3 regions of the Modestobacter roseus genome follow, and region 2 is predicted to be linked to each of the others. Evidence: predicted binding sites of a transcription regulator. Region 2 holds the regulator's gene; each other region holds the start of a gene.
What was found. The regulator LexA, encoded in region 2, represses DNA repair genes until DNA is damaged. The targets are predictions, from matches to a motif close to TCGAACANNTGTTCGA.
Positions count from the first base shown of each region.

Region 1: the regulator LexA is predicted to act here: its motif matches at 3,635-3,650, upstream of JD78_RS01750 (HNH endonuclease signature motif containing protein).
Region 3: the regulator LexA is predicted to act here: its motif matches at 2,937-2,952, upstream of JD78_RS16700 (HNH endonuclease signature motif containing protein).

Region 1 is NZ_VLKF01000001.1:343,348-348,706, forward strand. Features, by position in the region: gene JD78_RS01730 (M48 family metalloprotease) at 1-1,049, shown strand, start outside; gene JD78_RS01735 (MarR family winged helix-turn-helix transcriptional regulator) at 1,062-1,580, opposite strand; gene JD78_RS01740 (dioxygenase family protein) at 1,686-2,591, shown strand; gene JD78_RS01745 (alpha/beta fold hydrolase) at 2,687-3,514, shown strand; gene JD78_RS01750 (HNH endonuclease signature motif containing protein) at 3,670-4,941, shown strand; gene JD78_RS01755 (Ltp family lipoprotein) at 5,006-5,359, opposite strand, start outside.
Region 2 is NZ_VLKF01000001.1:2,387,511-2,392,869, forward strand. Features, by position in the region: gene JD78_RS11300 (vitamin B12-dependent ribonucleotide reductase) at 1-929, opposite strand, end outside; gene nrdR (transcriptional regulator NrdR) at 1,042-1,578, opposite strand; gene JD78_RS21750 (LysM peptidoglycan-binding domain-containing protein) at 1,918-2,454, opposite strand; gene lexA (transcriptional repressor LexA) at 2,705-3,520, shown strand; gene JD78_RS11320 (hypothetical protein) at 3,565-4,629, opposite strand; gene JD78_RS11325 (phosphatase PAP2 family protein) at 4,601-5,338, opposite strand.
Region 3 is NZ_VLKF01000001.1:3,481,280-3,486,638, forward strand. Features, by position in the region: gene JD78_RS16695 (M18 family aminopeptidase) at 1-795, shown strand, start outside; gene JD78_RS16700 (HNH endonuclease signature motif containing protein) at 824-2,932, opposite strand; gene JD78_RS16705 (aldo/keto reductase) at 3,237-4,271, shown strand; gene JD78_RS16710 (YchJ family protein) at 4,275-4,661, shown strand; gene JD78_RS16715 (ABC transporter substrate-binding protein) at 4,776-5,359, shown strand, end outside.

The DNA of each region.
Region 1 (5,359 bases), 2.0 Mb from region 2:
TCGGCGCCGACCACTACAGCTGCTCGGTCACCGGCCACGGGGACGCGCTCTGCTCCGCCCTGGTGAAGATCGGCTACGGCATGGGCCAGGTGGACGCCGAACGGGCTGCCGCCGCGCACGAGGCCAAGGTGGACAAGCAGAAGGAACGGCAGAAGGTGCTGGCCAAGGAGGAGCGGCGGCACCAGCGGGTGCGGGCCGTCGGGGTGCTCGGCATCGCCGACCAGGCGCAGGCGGCCACCGTGCTCGCCGCCCGGGAGCGCGGGCTCGAGCCGACCGAGGTGATCGGCGCGCTGCGCTGGGACACCTGCAACCCGTGGGCCCGGTTCAGCCAGCTGTTCAGCACCCACCCGCTGATCGTGCGGCGGATCGCCTCGCTGGAGGACAGCGGACTGCCCGGCGCTCCCCGGCGGTGGAGCGCCCACGCGGTCGCCGAGTCCTGCGAGGGGCCGGAGCTCAGCCGGGCCCGGCGCCGCTTCTGGCTGGAGCTCCCGGTGCGGTACCTGCCGTTCATCGCGCTCCTCGTCGGCGCCGTCGCCTGGGGCCTGGACGACCTGCTGCTGATGGCCCAGGCCGCCACCGTCGGCGGCGTCGCGCTGTTCGTCCGCACCGCCCTCGCGCGGCCGCTCGCGCCCAGCCGGCCCCAGCCCCGCGTCACCGAGCTGCTCACCCGGCTGGACGCCAGCCCGGTCACCGGCCTGCCCGTCGAGCTGCGCGGACGGGTGATCGGTCGCGGTACCCCGGGCTACGCGCTCAGCCCGGACCTCGTCGTCCAGGACGACTCGGGGTTCGTGCCGGTGCTGTACCTGCAGCCGTGGCCCTTCGCGCGCAGCCTCTTCGGGCTGCTGCGCGTGCCCGACCTGCTCGACACCGACGTCGTGGTCCGCGGCTGGTACCGGCGCAACCCCGCCCCGGTGCTGGAGCTGCGCGAGCTGGTGCCCGAGCGGGGTGCCCGGGTCCGCGGCGTGCAGTGGATCGCTGCCTACCTCGTCGCGGCGCTCATCGCCGCCGTCGGCGGGGGCGCCTGGATGTACCTCTCGCTCAGTGCCTGACCGCGGCGGTGATCAGGTGCCGGTGCGGTCCGGTGGCTCGGCGGCGTCATAGCGGGTGTAGACGGCGGACAGCGAGCCGGACGGGTCGAGCCGGGCGAGGACGGCGTCGCCGATCGCGGCGAGCTGGTCGACCTGCTCCGGGGTGAGGGCGTCGATGACGTGGTGCCGGGCGGTGGCGGCGTGGCCGGGGGCCGCGTCCTGCACCTTCGCCCAGCCCGCACCGGTGAGCCGGGCGTTGGTCGCCCGCCGGTCCGCCGGGCAGGGGAAGCGCTCGACCAGGCCGCGGGACTCCAGCCGGCTGACCACGTGGGAGAGCCGGGGGAGGGTGGCGGTGGTGTGCCGGGCCAGCTCGGTCATCCGCAGGGTCCGGTCGGGCGCCTCGGAGAGCGACACCAGGACGTAGTACTCGAAGTGCGTGACGTCGGAGTCCCGGCGCAGCTGCGCGTCCAGCGTGCCGGGCAGCAGCTCGAGCACGCCGATCAGCCGTACCCACGCGCGGAGCTCGCGCCGGTCGAGCCAGGGGGTGTCCACGGGCCCATCATCGACGTCGATGGTTGTAGGGACAAGCTTCCTGCGGCAGACTGTCGCTTGTCGCGACAACCAACCGCGTTGCCGGCCGCCGGTAGAGGAGTCCCCATGACCAGCCCGAGCGCCACCGCGGTGGCCGACGCGCGCATCCCCGCCGCGCACCCGTTCGCCGCGCACCTCCGCCGGGTCGCTGCACGGGAAGCCGAGTCACCGCACCGGCCGTGGACGCCGGAGGACGGGCCGCTGCCCAGCCTCTACCTGTCCCACGGCGGCGGACCGATGCCGTTCCAGCGCCCGGACTGGCTCGACCCGCTGCACCACTGGGCCCGCGCGCTGCCCCGGCCGACCGCGATCCTGGTGGTGTCCGCGCACTGGGAGTCCGCCCCGCTGTCGGTCAGCGCCGGCCGGCCCGACGAGCTGGTCTACGACTTCGGCGGCTTCGACCCGATGTACTCCGCGTTCCGCTACGACACCCCCGACGCCGGGCGGCTCGCGCGGCAGGTGGTGGGGCTGATGCCCGACACGACCCAGGTGCACCAGCACACCCGGCGCGGGCTGGACCACGGCGCCTGGGTGCCGCTGAAGATCATGTACCCGGCCGCCGACGTCCCCGTGCTCCAGCTGTCGCTGCCCACCGAGGACCCCGACCAGCTGCTGGCGCTCGGCGCCCGCCTCCGGCCACTGCGGGAGCAGGGCGTGCTCGTGGTCGGCTCGGGGCACATGACCCACGGCCTGCCGTTCCTGAGCCGGGAGAACTTCACGGAGAACCGGGTGCCCGGCTGGTCGGCGGACTTCGACGCCTGGGCCGCCGACGCCCTGGCTCGCGGTGCGGTGGACGAGCTCGCCCGGTTCCGCACCGCGGCACCGGGCATGCCCTACGCGCACCCGACGGTGGAGCACTTCACCCCGTTGTTCGTCACTCTCGGCGCGGCCGCCGACCCGACGGCGCCGGTGGTCACCACGCTGGACGGGTACGACATCGGGCTCGCGCGGCGCTCCTTCCAGGCCGGGTGACCGCGGGGCGCCGTCCCGGTGTTCGCTGGGGTCGAGGTCGCGCCCTGCTCCCGGATCTGGAGTCCACCCCGCAGCCAGGCATAGGGTCGCGCGGCATGACGAGAGTGCCGCCATCGGCCACGTCATGGACCGGCCGGGTCGGCGCGGTCTCGGTGCACGCTGTCTCGCACGGCGGCGCCCTGCCGCTGGTCGCGCTGCACGGCGCCGGCGTCGACCACCGCGAGATCGAAGCGGCGGTCGAGGCCGTCGTCCCGGACGTCGCGCTGCGCCGGGTCTACCCGGATCTCCCCGGCATGGGCCGCACGACGGCCGACGGGCTGACCAGCAACGACGACGTCGTCGCGGTGCTGGCCGGCTTCCTCGAGCAGCTGGCCGACGGGCCGGTGCTGCTGCTGGGCCACTCCTACGGCGCCTACCTGGCGCGCGGCCTGGCCGCCCGCCGTCCCGACCTGGTGCTCGGCCTCGCGCTGGTGTGTCCGCTCGGGGCGCGGACCGGCCAGGTGCCGGAGCACCAGGTGGTCCGTCACGACGACGACGCGCACGACGAGCTGGCGCCGGAGCAGCGGGCGGGCTTCGACGAGTACCTCGTGGTGCGCACCTGTGCGACCGCCCGCCGGTACCGCGACTCCGTCGTCCCCGGCATGGCGCTGGCCGACGAGGATGCGCTGGGCCGGGTCTTCGCCGGGTGGTCGATCGACCTGGGCACGGGCTACGACGGGCCCGCCCTCGTGGTGGCCGGCCGCCGCGACTCCACCGTCGGCTACGCCGACGCGATCGACCTCCTGGTCCAGTGCCCGAACGCCACGCTCGCGGTCGTGGACGGCGCCGGCCACGCGCTGGTGCACGAGCGGCCCGAGGTCTTCGGCGCGCTGCTGCGCGAGTGGATCGACCGCGCCGCGCCTGACCTCGGCCGTCGGAGCTGAGCTGGTGTGCCGGGCCTTCAGGTGCGTTCGGCGGCGCCCTGTCAAGACCACCGGTAGATCTGTGGACAGGCTTCTGACCTGCGGATTCGGGTTGTCTAGGCCGCGCCGGTCGACTATTCTTCGTACACATGTTCGAATGAATCGGGAGGTGTTCGGTGGTCGGGTCGACGACGCTGGACGCCGCCGCGCCGAACGTGGTCGCCGAACTCGCCGATGACCTGTCCGGGTTGGACGTGTTGGCGGCGTTGGACGGCCTGGCGGGCGAGGACCTGCATGGGATGACCGGTGGTCAGGTGCTGGACCGGACGGCGCTCCTGGTGGCGGTGCAGAACCGGGTGGCCGCGGAGCTGACCCGCACGGTGCGGCATGCGGCGGTGTCCCAGGCCGCGGAGCGTGACGGGCTGAGGAGCATGCGGTCGTGGTTGATCGGGCACGTGCGGGTGTCGGCGGGGGAGGCCGACCGGATCGTGCGGGCCGGTCGGGTGCTGGAGTCGTTCCCGGTGCTGGCTGCGGGGTTCGCTGCGGGTGAGGTGAGCGCGGCGCAGGTGAACGTGGTCGCGGACAAGGTCGGCGACCGCGAGGTGGCCCGGGCCGCGGAGCAGGGCATCGACCTGGGCGCGTTCGACGTCGACTGGGCCCGGGTGGCGGCGGAGTCGCCGCATGCGTCGATGGTGGCCGCGGTGCAGGCCTTCGACGCCGCCCTGGATCCCGATGGCCCGGAGCCGGACCCGACCGAGGGCCGGCGGCTGACGATCGTGACGCACGCCGATGGCAGCATCACCGCCCGGTTCGACGCCGACGCGGTCGGCGGGGAGAAGTTCAAGGCGGTGATCGAGTCCCACGTGCAGGCCGACCGCCCCAAGGGTGACACCCGCACCCGGCCCCAACAGCAGGGCGACGCCCTCGTGCAGGTGTGCGACAACCAGCTGGCGGCGGGGAACCTGCCCACGCTGCGGACGGTGAAGCCGCACGTGGTGGTCGGGGTCGACCTGGAGGACCTCGTCGATGACGCCACGGGTGCCGGTGCGGCGGAGCTGGGGTTCGGGGCCACGATCTCCGCCGCCCGGGCCCGCTACCTGGCCTGCGACGGCAGCATCTCCCGGATCGTCATGGGGCCCGACGGGGTGCCGCTGGATCTGGGTCGGGACCACCGGGTCGTGACACCGGGTCTGCGTAAGGCGGTGGAGCGCCGGGACAAGTCCTGCGTGTTCACCGGCTGCGGGGCACCGACCTGGTGGTGCGACGTGCACCACCTCATCCACTGGCTGCACGGCGGTGAGACGTCACTGACCAACTCCGCGTTGCTGTGCGAACGCCACCACACGAAGGTGCACCACGGGTTCCGGGTCGAGCGACAACCCGACGGGCAGTGGCGCACCTGGCGACCCGACGGCAGCGAGATCCTCATCGGACCCTTGCTGAGCTGAACCGCGCGCCACCCCGGCAGCCGGCCACGGACCCACCGTGGCCGGCTGCCGGTGCGCGTCCGGGTCAGAGGCCGGTCTGGCTCACCCCGTACTCGGCCTGCTCGCGCGTGAACCCCTCGTACTCCAGCTGCTCGATGAGGCCGGAGCGGGAGAAGGAGCTGTAGTCGAGGTACTCCGCGGCCTTCTGCGCTGCCTGCGCGTTCCAGTCCGCGCCCACGTTGTCGACCGCCCAGGTGGCGTCGGCATTCGAGTAGCCCTCGTACTCCAACTGCTCGATGAGACCCGAGCGGGAGAACGACGAGTAGTCGAGGTAGTCCTCCGCCGACCCCAGGGCGTTCTGCTGGCCGACCGTCTGCCCGGGTCCAGGCGCGGGCGCGGGGGCCGGTGTGGGAGCGGGGGCGGGTGCCGGGGCGGGTGC
Region 2 (5,359 bases):
AACTCGGCGCCCTCCTCCACGGCGCGCATGAACTCGTCGTTGACCCGAACCGAGTTGTTGGCGTTCTGGTACTGGACGCTGGTGATGTCCTTGCCGCCGAGGTCCATGTCGTAGCCGGCGTCGCGCAGCGCGCGGATCTTGTCCTCCTCGCGCGCCTTGGTCTCGATGAACTCCTCGATGTCGGGGTGGTCGATGTCGAGGACGACCATCTTCGCCGCGCGGCGGGTGGCGCCACCGGACTTGATGGTGCCGGCGGAGGCGTCGGCACCGCGCATGAAGGAGACCGGGCCGGAGGCGGTGCCACCGGAGGAGAGCAGCTCCTTGGAGGAGCGGATCCGGGAGAGGTTCAGGCCGGCGCCGGAGCCGCCCTTGAAGATCAGGCCCTCTTCCCGGTACCAGTTCAGGATCGAGTCCATCGTGTCGTCGACCGCGAGGATGAAGCAGGCGCTGACCTGCTGCGGCGAGGCGGTGCCCACGTTGAACCAGACGGGGCTGTTGAAGCTGAACACCTGGTGCAGCAGCATCCAGGTGAGCTCGTGCTCGAAGATCTCGGCGTCGCCCTCGGTGGCGAAGTAGTCGTGCTCACGGCCGGCCGCGCCGTAGGTCAGGACGACCCGGTCGATCAGCTGGCGGAGGCTCGTCTCCCGCTGCGGGCTGCCGACCGCGCCGCGGAAGTACTTGGTGGTGACGATGTTGGTGGCGTTGATGCTCCACTCGGCCGGGAACTCGACGCCCCGCTGCTCGAAGTTGATCGAGCCGTCCCGCCAGTTGGTCATGACGACGTCGCGACGCTCCCAGACCACCTCGTCGTAGGGGTGCACCCCCGCGGAGGTGAAGACGCGCTTGACCTTGAGGCCCTTCCCCCGGGCTGGCGCCTTGCCGCCGCGGCGTGCACGGGTGGTGGCGAGGCGGTCTTCGGTCTCGGTCATGGTGTGCGGGATCTCCCTCGTGGGCAGCGGCGGGGGAAGCGCCGCGATGGGTGCTGCTCTGACTGGTGTAGCGGACGGTGCTGACAGTTCCGGGACGGCCCGGCGCCGGTCGTCAGGAGGTGGTCGGGGCCCGGCTGCCCGCACGACGCCGGCCGCCCGGCTCGTCGGGCTGCAGACCGGGCAGTGGCGGGGTGCCACCGGGCAGGTGCCGGGAGCGGAGCTCGGTGATCTCCTGCTCGAAGTCCTCGATCGAGTCGAACGCCCGGTAGACGCTGGCGAACCGGAGGTAGGCCACCTCGTCGAGCTCCCGCAGCGGCTGCAGGATCGCCAGCCCGACCTCGTTGCTCGGCACCTCGGCGCAGCCGGTGGCCCGGACCGCCTCCTCGACCCGCTGGGCGAGGACTGCCAGCTGGTCCTCGTCGACCGGGCGGCCCTGGCAGGCGCGTCGCACGCCGGCGACGACCTTGGTGCGGTTGAAGGGCTCGGTGACCCCGCTGCGCTTGACGACGGCGAGGACCGGCTCCTCGACCGTGGTGAACCGGCGTCCACAGCCGGGGCAGGACCGGCGGCGGCGGGTGGTGGCCCCCTCGTCGGTCTCGCGCGAGTCGACCACGCGGGAGTCGGGGTTGTGGCAGAAGGGGCAGCGCACAGCGGTTCACCTCCTCTCTCGAGGTGTCGCGGGCGGGTTCCTCCCGGCGACGTGACACCGTGGGGAGGGACCTGCTCGACGGGCCGTCCTGTGGACTCGTCCGGGGACATCCGGTGGATGCCCCGGGGAGAACGTGTGGAACGGCTGTGGACGACTTACAGCGGTGTAAGCACTAGATGTTGTGGTGGAACCGTAAGGGAGACCCCACAGAAGGTGCAAGCGCTGCGCGGCGTGTCCTGTTCCACCGCGCGCACCCGCCCACGCACCACCAGCCGCCACACCGGCCACAGCCGCCGGCAGGCCGCACCACGCCCCCTGCCCTGACGGCTCGGCGCCCCGTCAGGGCAGCTCGAGCACCTGCCCCGGCTGCAGCACGACGTCGTCGAGGTCGTTGCGCTCCAGGAGCGCGTCGACCACGGCGCGCCGGTCCTCGTCCGGGGCCACCTCGCCGGCGATCGACCACAGCGTGTCGCCGGGCTGGACCACCACCGTGCCGGCGGCGGCCAGTCGCAGCGCCGGCCCCCCGTCGCCCGCCACGGCGAGCGTGCCCGCCGCCACCCCCAGGCCGACGGCGATCGACAGGGCCGCCACGACCCGCCGACCGCGACGGGTGAGCCGCATCGGCAGCTCGTCCCGCTCGCCCACCCGCGAGGGCGGCCCGGTGGGCACCGTCCGGCACCCACCACCGCGGACGGTCCGCGTGCTCGCGACCCCGGAGCCCGCCACCGGACGCCCACCGGGACGCGCCGACGGCCGTCGCACTGCACCCGACCCGGCCCGCCCGGCCGAGACCTCCTCGACCACCGGGGAGGTCACCAGCCGCAGCGGCGGGCGGGAACGGGTGACACGGGCATCCGGGGACTCGGCGGTGACCATCGGTGCACTCCTCGCAACGGGCACCCGTGCGGGTGCTGGCTCGAACGCCTGTTCGATTCGAACGTCTGTGCGATGTCTACCGCATGCCACCGACAGACGGGCCGCGACACGGCGTTTCTTCGAACACGTGTTTGAACCGGACCCCGGGAGCCGTTACCGTGCGCAGGGAGACCACGACGGCGTCTCACTCCCGTCCCCGCGGGAGCGACGCCACCGGGCAGCTGCGCGGGCAGCCGGACGAGGAGGACACATGGCGGTCGACGGCCGGACGGCGGACGAACGCAAGGGGTCCAGCCGACGCAAGCGACCGGCTGGGCAGTCGACGGAGACCGCCGAGACCACCGGCGGCGCCGCGGTCCGCGAGTTCCCCGACCGCGGGGAGGCCGGGGACGGCCTGACCCAGCGCCAGCGCCGGGTGCTCGAGGTCATCCGCGACTCGATCGAACGCCGCGGCTACCCGCCTTCGGTCCGCGAGATCGGCGAGGCCGTCGGGCTCTCGTCCGCCTCCTCGGTCGCCCACCAGCTCTCGGTGCTGCAGCGCAAGGGCTGGCTGCGTCGCGACCCGAACCGGCCGCGCGCTCTCGACGTCCGGCTGCCGGGCGAGAACGGCACGACCACGGCCACCGACACCGCACCCTCGGCGCTCGCCGCCGCGGGTGCGGGCAGCGGGGTCGACGAGGCGGGCGCCCCCGCCCCGACGTACGTGCCCCTGGTGGGCCGCATCGCGGCCGGTGGCCCGGTGCTGGCGGAGCAGGCGGTGGAAGAGGTCTTCCCGCTGCCGCGCGAGCTGGTCGGCGAGGGCACGCTCTTCATGCTCAAGGTCGCCGGCGACTCGATGGTCGAGGCCGCGATCTGCGACGGCGACTGGGTGGTGGTCCGTCAGCAGCCCACCGCGGAGAACGGCGAGATCGTCGCCGCCATGATCGACGGCGAGGCGACCGTGAAGACCTACAAGCGACGCGACGGGCACGTGTGGCTCATGCCGCACAACCCGGCGTACGCGCCGATCCCGGGTGACGACGCGACCGTCCTCGGCCGGGTCGTGACGGTCCTGCGCCGGGTCTGAGCCCGATCACCGGGCCGGCGGCGACGATGCCGCCGTCGGCCCGGTCACTCCCGCCGTCGGCGGAGCTTCCCCCCGACCCAGACGAGCACGGTGGCGATGCCGGCGGCGATGATGCCCGCCGTCACCGGGGGCACCCCCGGAGCAGCCGTCGCCAGCTCCCCGGTCGGGGCAGGCCCGGACGCCGCACCGGCCGGGCCTGCCGCAGCCGCCTCCCCGGTCACCGGGACCAGGGTCACCGGTGCGGGCAGGCCCTCGCTGGCGACCAGCAGGTCCCGGTTGTTGGCCGCGAAGGTGATCGCCTCGCCCTGGGGCGACTCCGGGAGCGGGACCCGGATCGGGGCGCCCGACAGCGCGCCGGCCACGTCGGAGCCCTCCAAGGTCCAGACGTAGGCGTCGGTGTAGGTGCGCAGGGCGATCCGCTCCCCGTCCGCCGAGACCGCTCCGCCGGTCACCAGCAGCTGCCCGGCCCGGCCGACCGGACCGCCCGGCGTGCCGGTCAGGGTGAAGCCCAGCCCGACCACCCTGGTCATCGGCACGGTGGCGCCGTCGGCCAGGAGCGCGTCCGGGCGGTAGACGCCGGATGCACCGAGCACCTCCTTGGTCACGATGTAGGGGGTGCCGTCGGGCGCCAGCAGCAGCGCTTCGGCGTCGTGCGCGCCGTCGGGGTAGGTGAGCCGGGTCAGCGTGGTCCCACCGTCGGGCCGGAGCCCGATCAGCGCGACGGTCTCCCGGACGGCGTTGTTGTCACCGATGTCGGCCAGCCAGAGCGTGCCGTCGGCGGCCAGCGCGAGGTCCTCGGGGTCGTAGGGGTCGACCTCACCCGACCGCACCTCGGCGACGGCGCAGGCGGCGTCCAGGACGTACACCTCGGCCCGGTCGCCGCCGTCGTTCATCGCCAGCAGCGTCTCCCCCGCGCTGGCCAGCCCGGAGATCTCCGGCAGCCGCGGGTCGGTGATCGTGCAGCGCGTGCCGGGAGCCGCCTCCTCGGCGAGTGCCACGGAGACGGGCAGGACCGCCAGCAGGGCCGCCGCAGGCAGGGCGAGGACCGCGGCGTCCGCCAGACAACGGCGGCCGGCGCGGCTACGCGTGCGTGCGGCCCACTCTGGCACGAACCCAGCGTGACACCACGGCTGCGTCCAGTGCGTGAACCACGCCCAACAGCACGATCCCGACGGCCGCGCCGACGACTGCGTCGGTGACCCAGTGGAAGTTCAGCGCCACCATGGCCACTCCCGTGGCCAACGGCCCCAGCACGCTGAGCAGCCAGGCGGCTCGCTGCACGCCGGCGGGCAGCCCGTAGCTGACCGCCTGCCAGCGGGCGACGCCCCACATCAGCACGGCGTTGGCCACGTGCCCGGACGGGAAGCTCTCCCCGTCCCGGTGGAAGTACGACCCGGGGTAGGCCGGGGCGGTGCGGCCCGTGCCCCACTTGAACGCGTAGACCACCGCGGTGAGCAGCACCAGGGCCAGCAGCACGCGCACGAGCGGCGCGACCGTGCGGTGGCGCCAGAACAGCCAGGCCACCAGCGCGGTGAGGACCAGCAGGATGGTGACCCGTCCGCCGGCCTGGGTGAACACCCACACCGGCCAGTAGGCGGCCGAGTCGCGCAGCCCCCAGGCCCCGATCTGCTCCGAGATCGCGACGTCCAGCCGTTCGAGGCGGCCACCGACGAGGAGGTCGACGGTGACGCCTGCGGCGAGGAGCACGGAGGCGAGCACCAGCCACCACGGCGGACGCCCCACGCCGACCACCGGACGGGCCCGGGAGGGCGGCCCACCGGTGGCGCCGTCGCTCACGCGCACCGCTCCGCTCGCCACGGCGTCACGGTACCGGCACCG
Region 3 (5,359 bases), 1.1 Mb from region 2:
GACGGGCTGACCCTCGACCCGCAGCGGCACCTCGTGCCGGTCTGGGACCGCGACCTGGGCACCGAGCCGGGGCTCCGGGAGGCCGTCGCGGCGGCGGCGGGGGTCGGGGTGGACGACGTCGTCGGTCACGACCTGGTGCTGGCCGACACCCAGCCCGCCGCCCGGGCCGGCGCCGACGGCAGCTGGGTCGCCGCACCACGGCTGGACGACCTGGCCTGCTGCCACTCGGGGCTGACCGCGTTGATCGGGGCGCCGGCCGGGGAGCGCACGCAGCTGCTGGTCTGCAACGACCACGAGGAGGTGGGCAGCGGCTCGATGTCCGGGGCGCGCGGCAGCTTCCTGGAGGACGTGGTCGACCGCCTGGTGGCGGCGACCACGCCGGGTGATGCGCAGGCGGTGCACCGCACGCTCGCCCGGTCGGTGCTGGTCAGCGCGGACATGGCGCACGCCGTGCACCCGACCCGGGGCGAACGGCACGAGCCGGCGCACACGCCGCAGCTGGGTGGCGGGCCGGTGCTGAAGGTGAACGCGAACCAGGCGTACGCGACCGACGGCGTGGGCGGCGCGTGGTTCGCCGAGCGCTGCGCGGCGGCGTCGGTGCCGGTGCAGTGGTTCGTCAGCCGCGCGGATCTGCCGTGCGGCAGCACCATCGGCCCGCTGACCGCGACCCGGCTGGGCATCGCCACGGTGGACGTCGGCGCCCCGATGCTCGCCATGCACTCGGCTCGCGAGCTGGCCAGCGCGCGGGACGTGCCCCTGATGGTGGCGGCGTTGACCGCCTGCTTCACCGACTGATCCGCGCGTCACCGCCCGCCGCCGCCGATCAGTACGGCGGCGGCGCGGTGACGGCGGTCAGGCCGGTGGGGGTGGTCACGGTGAGCGTGCCGTCGACGGCCAGCTCGTGCCGCCAGCCTGGCGCCTGGTGCTTGCCCCGGTGGTCGGTGGTGCAGTAGCCGACGAGGTTGGTCGCGCTGGTCGATCCCTGCGGGTACGGGACGTCGTGGTCGAGCTCGCCACCCCGGGGCACGCGGCGGCGACAGCCGGGGAAGCGGCAGCGGCGGTCGCGGGTGCGGACGAACCGGTTCAGCTCAGACCCCGGCCGGTAGCCGTCGGTGGCCGGCGGCGGGCCCAGCCCGGCGCGGCCGGCCAGGTCATGGGCGCACCCCTCCGGACGCCGCCGACAGGCGCGAGCACCGCAGCGCGCGGCGCGACGCAGTTCGGGGAGGCCGGCCAGCGCCAGGAAGGTCCCGGTCAGCGCGTCGGCGAGCACGAGCCGCGGCCGGTCGGCGAGCCCACCGCCGCCGGTGCGGGCGAGCAGGTCGGCGAGCACCGACCGCTGGTCGTCGTCGGCAGCGGCGAGCGCGGCCAGCGCATCGTCGGCCGCATCGACCCGGCCGGCCGCACTGTTCCGCCAGCCGTCCTCGTCGGCGGCGTCGGCGCGGCAGGCATCGGCGACCTCCCGACGGGCGTGCCCGACCGCCTCCTGCGCCGTGCGCAGGGCGGTGCTCGCCTGGTCGACCGCCTCATCGGCGCGCGACCACCACCCGGGACGGCCCGGTGGCGCCTCACCGTCGCCCGGCGGTGCGACCGCCTCCGCGGGAGCCCCGACATCACCGGGGGACCCCAGGGATCCCGCGCACCGCTCCGCCTCCTCGGCAGCCCAGGCGTCCAGGACGTGGTGCTCGAACTGCGCCCACCCGGCGTGCGGCCAGACCTCGTCGACGTCCTCGGGCTCCCGGCGCTCCGCGGAGCTGCCGCCGCGGACGGCCGGCGTCGAGTCCGGGTCGGCATCGGCATCGGCGTCGGCATCGGCGTCGGCGTCGGCATCGGCGTCGGCATCGGCGTCGGCGTCGGCGTCGGCGTCGGCATCAGCGCCGGCGGGGGCATCAGCGCCGGCTGACACTACGTCCGCCTGGGCGTCCAGATCGGCGGCCCCGGCGGTCACCTCGACGCCGGTCGACGGGGAGCCGCTCTCACCGTCGACCGCCTCCCCCGCCGGGTGCTGGTGCTCACCGCCTCCCCCGAAGGCTCGGACCAGCGCTCGGACCACCTCGGCCGGGACGACCTGGCCGTCGACCTCACCGGGTGCGTCACCACCGAGCACCGTGGCGACCGGCGCAACCACCTGGAGCACCACCTGCACCGCCGGCCAGTCCCGCCCACCGGGGCGGAGGACGAGATCGAGCAGGCAGTCGGCCATCTTCTGACCGCGGGTGCGCTGGTCGCCCGGCTCGTCGAGCGCGTCGGCGTAGGCCTCCAGCGCCCGGTACAGGGCCTGCGCCTCGGGGATGGTGAGCAGGGCGGCAACCTCGGCGGTGCCGTCGATCCGCCCGGGACGCCGGTGGACGCCGCGCTCGGCGAGCGCCCGCGAGAGCCGACGGGCCGCGGCCCGGGCGTCGCGGCGGAGCACCTCACGCCGCGCCTTGGCGCCGAGCTGCGCCGGCGTGGTCACCCGCCCGGCCGACCACTCGAGCAGCGCGGCCTCCACCTCACCGCGGACCTGGTCGTCCTCGATCGGGGCGACCTTGTCGAGCATCGGCCACAGGTGCCCGGTGTGCAGGGCGCCGGACTCCAGCGCCGCCAGCGTGCGGGGCAGCCGGTGGACCAGCGTCAGCGACCGTTCGAGCAGCGCCTCCGCCGCCTCGGCGCTGATCGACAGCGCGACCACGAGCTCTCGCGCGGCCCACTCGCTCACCGGCCGCAGGACCTCGGCCCGGGCGGCCCAGCGTTCGGCGCTCATCGCACCCGGCTCGCCCGGCGACCGGTCGGCCGACGCGGGCCGGGATGCGGCGAACGCGGCCACCGCCCGAGCGCGCTGCGCCGTCTGCCGGGCGATCTCCCGGTCCGCGACCTGGACGGCGCCGAGCGGACCCGACGAGAGCGCGACCGCAGGGGACGTCAGCCCCTGCTCGGCAGTCCCCGTCGCGGTCACATGTTCGATCATACGTTCGAAAGGCGATCGCCACAAGCGCTTGACTGGGCAGATAACCATCTCGCCGGCACGCCGACCGGCCATGATCGGCGAGGCCACCGACAGTCCTGCCCGGACGTCGGCCGCGACCGTCGGGGACGTCGTCCGCCCGTGACAAGGTCATGACACCAGCGACAGAGGAGGACCGCCATGCCGCCGTCGAGCAGGTCGGCGAGTGGACGACCTGCGACACGAGCGGGGCGCCCTACACGGTGACCACCCACCGCTGACCAGGCCGTGCGTGGCCTGCGGCACACTCTGCGTCGTGCTCACCGAGGACCGGCAGGACTCGTCGTGGCGTCCGGCGCCCGACCGTTACGAGCAGACCCCGTACCGGCGGGCGGGCCGCAGCGGGGTCCTGCTGCCGCCGGTCTCGCTGGGCCTGTGGCAGAACTTCGGCGGGGACCGGCCGCTGGAGACCGCCCGGGCGATCCTGCGGCGGGCGTTCGACCTCGGCGTCACCCACATCGACCTGGCCAACAACTACGGCCCGCCCTACGGCGCCGCGGAGACGACGTTCGGGCAGGTGCTGCGCAGCGACCTGGCGCCGTACCGGGACGAGCTGTTCATCGCCACCAAGGCCGGCTACGACATGTGGCCCGGCCCCTACGGCGACGGCGGGTCGCGCAAGTACCTGCTGGCCAGCCTCGACCAGTCGCTGCGCCGCACCGGCCTGGACCACGTCGACGTCTTCTACCACCACCGCCGCGACCCGGAGACGCCGCTCGCGGAGACGATGGGTGCCCTGGACGCCGCTGTCCGCGCGGGCAAGGCGCTCTACGTCGGCCTGTCCAACTACGCCCCGGCCGACCTGCGCGAGGCCGCCGCGATCCTCGCCGACCTCGGCACGCCGGTGCTGCTGCTCCAGCCGCGCTACTCGATGTTCGACCGGCGGCCGGAGGGTGAGCTGCTCGACACCGCGGCCGAGGTCGGTGCCGGGGTGGCGGTCTTCTCCCCGCTCGCCCAGGGCCGGCTCACCGACCGGTACCTCGACGGCATCCCGGAAGGGTCCCGGGCCACCCGCAGCGCCTACCTCTCCGCCTCCGACGTCACCGACGACCTGCTCTCCCGCGCCCGCGCGCTGGACGCCCTCGCCGCCGCGCGCGGGCAGAGCCTGGCCCAGCTGGCGCTCCGCTGGGCGGTCCGCGACGAGCGGGTCACCACCGCGCTGATCGGTGCGAGCAGCGTGGCCCAGCTGGAGGCGAACCTCGCCGCCACCACGGGACCGGACCTCACCGACGAGGAGCTGGCCGCGATCGAGGCGCACCTCCCCTCGGCCGGGACGGCGCTGCAGGTCTGAGGGATGGCGCCCCGACGCTGCCCCTGCGGCACCGGCCTCCCGCTGGCCGAGTGCTGCGGCCGGCTGCACGACGGCACCGCCACCGCGGCGACCGCCGAGCAGCTGATGCGCTCCCGGTACAGCGCCTTCGTCGTCGGCGCCCCGGCGTACCTGCTGGCCACCTGGCACTCCACCACCCGCCCGCGCTCGCTCACGCTCGACCCGGACGTGCGCTGGACCGGCCTGGACGTGCTCCGCACCACCGGCGGCACGCTGCTCGCCGCCGAGGGCACGGTCGAGTTCCGCGCCTCCCACGTCATCGGCAGCGCGGCCGGCAGCCAGCACGAGGACAGCCGCTTCGTCCGGGAGGACGGCGCCTGGCGCTACCTGGACGGCGTCGCCCTGCCCTGACCACCGCACTGTTCACCGGGGCGTCGTCCGGCGGTTTGTTGCGACCCGTTCGCAACAGCTAGGTTGTTGCGAGCTGTTCGCAGCAAGCCCTGGCCGCCCGTGAACGGAGCCCCGTTGCCCTCCCGCGCACCGCTCGTCCTGCTCGCCGCCGTGGTCCTGACCGGTTGCACCGCCCCCGGCAGCGGTACCGACGCCGCCGAGGCGGGCACCGACCGGCTGGTGCTGGCCGACGCCTACGAGCCCGAGGCGTTCAACCCGGTCGCCGGGCACGGCGAGACCGGCTACTCGCGGGTGTACGACGGGCTGGTCCGCCTCGCCGGCGGCGGGGACGGGATCCCCGAGCTCGAGCCGGCGCTGGCCAGCCAGCTGCCGCAGGGCAACGACGACGCCACCGAGTGGACCGTCCCGCTGCGCGAGGGCGTCACCTTCTCCGACGGCACGACGTTCGACGCCGAGGACGTCGTCGCCACCTACGAGGCCGTGCTCGACCCCGCGTCCGCCTCCCCGATCGCCAGCAACTACGCGATGGTCGAGAGCGTCGAGGCGGTCGACCCGCAGACCGTCGTCTTCCGGCTGGCCTACTCCTACGTGCCGTTCCCGACCAAGCTGCTGCTGGGGATCGCGCCGGCCGAGGCGCTGGCCACCCCCGGCCCGGCCGAGGAGTCGGCGCTGAACACCGCCCCGGTCGGCACCGGGCC